Regions from separate parts of the Exiguobacterium sp. s35 genome, predicted to be linked through region 2. Evidence: a T-box and tRNA genes for the amino acid it is inferred to sense, from the RefSeq annotation. Region 2 holds a T-box; the other holds one or more tRNA genes.

Region 1 (3,187 bases), 630 kb from region 2:
GTCTTCGAGTGAAGAGTACTCCACGTCTTTTCCTTCGAGTGCATTGTTTACGTTTGTGACGTAAGTGTTGTGGTGTTTCGTGTGGTGGATTTCCATCGTGCGTGCGTCAATGTGTGGTTCGAGTGCATCATATGCGTAATCAAGTTGTGGTAATTCAAATTTAGCCATTACTAAAATCCCCCTTAAAAGTGTTTTGAACAACGTTCGTTATAAATGTAACAGATTTGTGACGGTCGACTCAATTGTAATGCTTCACTCTACATCTTCTTCTGGTAACGCCCAGACTGAAATAGATCCCGCCGCCACTTTAAATACCCCAAATCCTTCATCATCAATCTCAATTTTATCTTCTCGTGTATTCGTCAAGTCGACCCATGTTTCTCCAGCTCGCTCTTCCCCAACGAACATTCGCTTTTCAGCCTCGTCCGAAGTGGAGATGAGAACGGCACATCCTGAACGCTCGATCTCCTCCACACCTTTGCGTACCCAACCGATGACGTTTGCATCATCAAAGTAATCATCCTGTTCCCCATAAGCCTTTTCCCGACGAGCATAAAGAAGCGTGTCAATGGCGAGTTTCATCCCATCAGTCGGGTGGGGACCGTCGATGCCGTAGTAATCCCCGTAGAAGACACATGGATAGCCATCTTTACGAAGCAAGACGAGACCGTATGCGATTTGTTTGAACCAATCTTTTACCCACGACTCAAGCGCCTCTTCCGGTTGCGAATCGTGATTGTCTACAAACGTCACTGAATGGAGCGGGTGTGACTGGACGAGCGTATCATCAAAAATGGTGCGCATATCGAATGCGGCCCCTTCCTCTGACGCCTGATGTAATTTATAGTGGAGCGGAACATCGAATAAATCGACGTGGTAATCGATGTTATCAAGAAATTCACGGCATGCGTCAAGATCTGACTTCCAGAACTCTCCGACGAAATAAAATTCATCTCCCTTTTCTTCACGCATCGTCTGACTGAATTCTTTCACGAAGTCATAGTTGATATGTTTGATTGCATCCAATCGGAATCCGTCACATTTCGTTTCCTCAATGAACCATTTACCCCAGCTCAATACTTCTTCCCGAACTTCAGGATGATGGTAATCGATGTTCGCAAACATCAAATAGTCATAGACACCGAATTCGTCATCGACATTGTCGTTCCATCTTTTATTCTCTCCAACTATAAAGAAAATGCCAGAACGGTCTGTCGCTGCATCATAATCCGTCCCGTTAAAATGTGTGAAGTCCCATTTAAATGTAGAATACTTCCCATCACGAGCTTCATAATCAAACTTTGTCCATCCTTCGATTTCAAAAGGCTCGTCAGACAGCACTTTCGTACGATCGTTCGGATCCACTTCGAGCACGTCAAACTTCTCGGTCGCATCTGCTCCTGCTTTATGATTCATGACGACATCCATATAAATTTGCATCCCGAGTTCTTGCTGACAATAGGTTGTCGCTTCAAGAAGCTCTTTTTTCGTTCCGTATTTCGTGGCAATCGACCCTTTTTGATCGAATTCTCCTAAATCATATAAATCATAAATCCCGTAACCCGTATCTTCGCCACTCTGTCCTTTCGTGACAGGTGGTAACCAAAGCGCCGTAATCCCAGCTTTATTTAAATCTTCCGCTCTCTCTTTTAACCGCTTCCAATGTTTTTGATCCGCTTCGACATGCCATTCAAAAAACTGCATCATGGTGTGATTTCGTTCCATTTTGTCCGCCTCATTTCATATTTTTCAAAAAACAAAATGCTAACGACTATTTACCCACGAATTTTAGATTGAAAACAAAAAAACAACTTTCACAAAATGAAAGTTGTTTTGAATGGACCCTGTAGGACTTGAACCTACGACCGGACGGTTATGAGCCGTCTGCTCTAACCAGCTGAGCTAAGGGTCCTTATAAGTAGCGGCGGAGGGAGTCGAACCCACGACCTCACGGGTATGAACCGTACGCTCTAGCCAGCTGAGCTACACCGCCATGTTGTTATACAGTAATAATATACTGAATATGCTCCATACTGTCAAGGGAAATTCCTTTCCATTGAAAAGAAAAGCACTCCAACGTGGAGTTGGAGTGCCTCATCTTTATACCGTTACTTCGTTTGCATCTTCGAGTGTGATTTCTGTGATGTTCATGGCATGGTCACCGATACGCTCAAGGTTTGAGAGCATGTCGACGAAGAACATACCTGCTTGTCCATCACAAGCACCCGTGTTCAAACGAACAACGTGGTTTTTGCGGAATTGACGCTCGAGCATATCGAGTTTCGCTTCCATTTCGATGACTTTACGTGCTTCGACCATGTCACCGCTCGCTAATGTCTGAAGTGATTTCTCTAACGTTTCGCGTGTGAGGTCATACATTTCAGTCAATTCTTTTTGAGCATCTGCCGAAAGTGTCACTTTCGTAGCAGTCTTATAGTCAATCAACTCAATGATGTTTTCAACGTGGTCACCGATTCGTTCGATGTCGTTGATCGCATGCATGAGCGTCTTGTGCTCTTGTGATTCTTGCTCAGTCAAATCAACCGCAGCCAATTTCACGAGGTAGTCTGTGATTTTCGCATTCAACGAGTTTAACGCTTCTTCGATATGCGCAGACTTTTCAGAGTGTTTCTTATCTCCTGTTGTCAAATAGTTACGCGCTTCGTCGAGACCAAGTTTTGCGAAATCGCCCATACGGATGACTTCGTATTTTGCTTGCTCCACTGCAATCGAAGGCGATTGCTGAATGAAGATTGGGTCCAAGTGCTGTGCTTTCGTATCGACGATTGAATCCTCACCAGGCACCAATTTCGTCACGATCCAAGCAATCGTTCCAATGAACCAGAACTGAATCAATGTGTTGACGATGTTAAACGTACCGTGAGCGAATGCAATTTGCATCTTGTCTTCAATTGCCAAGAAGTCTGTAATCCAATAAATATAGTTTGTGAACGGAATCAACAAGATCATGAAGATCGTCGTTCCGATTAAGTTAAAGATAACGTGTGCTGCAGCTGCGCGACGTGCGGCAACCGATGCACCGATTGATGCCAAAATGGCAGTGATCGTCGTACCGATGTTGTCACCAAACAATACTGGAAGAGCGGCATCCAAGTCGATTGAACCACCTGCATAGAGCTCTTGCAAAATTCCGATTGTTGCAGAAGATGACTGGACGATGACTGTA
Region 2 (3,187 bases):
ACCAGACGTCCATGATATCGAGTTCTTTACGGAATTCGCCATTCGGACTATTCGGATGTGTAAACCCTTCAGGAAGAAGGTCTTTTGCTTCGCGCTCGTACCAGACGTTCGAACCGTGCTCACGGAACAAGTTCGCGACGTGGTCGATTGTCTCGTTCGTGATGATTTCCGTTCCATCCTCTGCATAGAAGATTGGAATCGGCACGCCCCATGCACGTTGACGACTGATGACCCAGTCCCCACGGTCACGGACCATGTTGTAAAGACGTGTCATTCCCCATTCTGGAACCCAATTCACTTCTTCGATTTCACGGAGCATATCTTCACGGAAATCTTTGATGGAAGCGAACCATTGTGGTGTCGCACGGAAGATGACCGGTTTTTTCGTACGCCAGTCATGCGGGTATGAGTGTTTGATGAACTTCAAGTTGAGCAAGTAGCCGTTCTCTTCAAGTTTCATCCCGATTTGTTTGTTCGCATCTTCATAGAACAACCCTTCAAAACCAGGCGCCTCAGCCGTCATATAACCACGGTCATCGACCGGGCAAAGGACATCCAAGCCGTAAGCCTGTCCAACACGATAATCATCTTCCCCGTGTCCTGGAGCCGTGTGGACGAGTCCAGTCGCATCCGCTGTGACGTGATCGCCGAGCATGACGAGCGATGTGCGGTCATACAATGGATGTTGGGCCGTCATATATTCAAAATCACGACCGTTCCATGAACCGCTCACTTTATAGTCAGACCATCCGAGCGCTGTCGTCACTTCTTCAACGAGCGTCTCTGCGACGATATATCCTTTTCCTTCGTGTTCGATACGCGTGTACGTCAACTCATCACTGACTGCGATCCCGAGGTTCGCCGGGATTGTCCAAGGCGTCGTCGTCCAGATGACAAAGTGATCGTCAGACGTCAATGTGTCTTTTCCGTCTACAACTCGGAATGCCACGTAGATGGCCGGTGATTTTTTATCGTAATATTCGATTTCAGCTTCTGCGAGTGCCGACTCCGAAGACGGTGACCAGTAGACTGGTTTCTTCCCTTTGTAGATGTATCCTTTTTCAGCCATCGTTCCGAACAAGCGGATTTGTGCCGCCTCATATTCCGGAAGGAGCGTGATATATGGATTTTCAAAGTCTGCGAGAAGACCGAGACGTTTGAACTGCTCACGTTGCGAGTTCACTTGTTCCATCGCATATTCTGCACACTTTTCACGGAATTCAGCGACCGTCATCTCTTTACGGTTGACGCCAGCTTTTTGAAGGGCGTTCTCGATTGGAAGACCGTGCGTATCCCAACCTGGAATCATTGGAGACTGATATCCGTTCATTCCTTTGAAACGCACGATGATGTCTTTTAAGACTTTGTTCATCGCATGTCCCATGTGGATGTCACCGTTCGCATATGGAGGACCATCGTGCAAGATGTATTGTGGTTTCCCTGCATTTTTTTCTTGTACCTTGTTGTAAAGGTCCATGTCTTCCCATTCTGTTTGCATCGCCGGTTCGCGTTTTGGTAAATTCCCACGCATTGCGAATTCTGTGTTTGGCATTAATAGCGTGTCTTTGTAGTTCATCGAAACTCCTCCATCAACATTTTTTAGAAAACAAAAAAAACCAACCCATCCCTGATAGGGACGAGTTGGTTGACTCGCGGTACCACCCTACTAGTCTCACTCTCATGAGACCGCTCTCGGTAACCGATAACGAGGTCAGGCGGTCACGCTTACTATGGTTCAGCGTGACGACTCATAGGGGATACCGATTCGAGTCTTTCTCTTAGGCTCTCACCGTCCCTAAGTCGCTTCGTAGGTATGACTCGATCGACGCGTCCTACTCAACGTGTTGATCATTTATCCATGTTGTTCTTCATTCTGTGTGACTTCGTGGTCATTATACGCAAGTTCTGATCTATCGTCAAGAACCGTCTGCACAGGCGGCTCCCCGACAATCGTCTCCCACTCGGTGCTGTTTAAGAGCTCCATTTGGGCGTCGACGAGGACACGGAAACGTGTTCGATACAACTCGACTTTTTTGAGCATTTGAACGACTTCGCGTTCTGCAAGTTGCTCTTTACGGGCCGCTTCCTCTTCACGAGCGTACGCTTCACGTTCCGCTTGTTTCAAGATGAGGCTCGCTTCTTTTTGCGCGTTGTTCTTCACTTCTTCCGCTGCTTCCTGCGCGACGATGATCGACTTGTTCAATGTATCTTCCATCGAGGAGAAGTAGTCAATGCGAGCTTGCATATCGTTGACAAGTTCTTCATACCGTCGATTCTCACGAATCAATAGTTCAAACTCTTTAATGATTTGATCTAAAAATTCATTGACCTCATCGATGTCGTACCCACGAAAACGGGAAGAGAATTCTTTATTATGAATATCAATCGGTGTCAACGCCATTCGACTTTCCTCCTAAAATTTAACGTATGGTCCCATACTGGATTTTAATCTTTTCACGTTTAGTCGAACCAAGGATCTCCATCATCTTAATACGACCGTATCCACGGACGGATAAAAGATCATCTGGTTCAAGCATGAAGCTCGGATCTTCAATGACTTTATGATTCACTTTGCAGTCACCGTGTTTCACGAGCGCCTGAGCTTTCTGACGAGATATGTTGAGTACCTCGCTCACAACCGTATCAAATCGTAAAGAGGACACGATGCCGAACCCCTCGATCCACTCTGTTTTCGGAACGACGAGTATGTCATCCTTCGCAACAGAGGAGATGCGAACTTTCGCTTTTCCGACACGCTCCAAGTTCATTTCGATGAACCCGACGGCTTCGCGGGTCGTAGCAAACTGGACGATTTCCTCTTCCAGGACGACGTCCCCAAACTTTTGACGCTTTAATCCAGCGTTCAGTAAAGTTCCAGTCACTTGTCGATGTGTCAGGTCAACAAATTTTGTCGGATATTCGATACGGCGAATCTCAATTTCAAAATCATCGGTATTCAGCTCATAATACTCTGGCGCCAAAATCAGCCGACGTCGTTCAGCTCCTTCAAACCCGCCATCGTCGTGAATGACGAGCTGCTTACCGACAAGCTGTTTGACGATTTGTTGTTCACGAGGATCTAAAAAGTCCGTCAACTTCAATACATAGCTGTTCTCGACTTGTTGTACCCAGTCCAACACTTGTTCGACGAACGCCCGTTCACTTGGTCTGTAGTGGTCATAAACGC

The links. The T-box of region 2 lies ahead of ileS (isoleucine--tRNA ligase). A T-box ahead of a tRNA ligase gene usually reads a tRNA of that ligase, here a tRNA-Ile.
Region 1: it encodes a tRNA-Ile, which carries the amino acid that the T-box ahead of ileS (isoleucine--tRNA ligase) is inferred to sense. The anticodon was not compared.

Annotation. Positions count from the first base shown of each region.
Region 1 is NZ_JACSKI010000001.1:1,041,302-1,044,488, forward strand. Features, by position in the region: gene KNO75_RS05445 (superoxide dismutase) at 1-168, opposite strand, end outside; gene KNO75_RS05450 (alpha-amylase) at 253-1,725, opposite strand; tRNA gene KNO75_RS05455 (tRNA-Ile) at 1,839-1,912, opposite strand; tRNA gene KNO75_RS05460 (tRNA-Met) at 1,920-1,993, opposite strand; gene KNO75_RS05465 (Na/Pi cotransporter family protein) at 2,101-3,187, opposite strand, start outside.
Region 2 is NZ_JACSKI010000001.1:406,684-409,870, reverse strand. Features, by position in the region: gene ileS (isoleucine--tRNA ligase) at 1-1,576, opposite strand, end outside; T-box leader at 1,630-1,849, opposite strand; gene KNO75_RS02105 (DivIVA domain-containing protein) at 1,853-2,401, opposite strand; gene KNO75_RS02100 (YlmH family RNA-binding protein) at 2,421-3,187, opposite strand, start outside.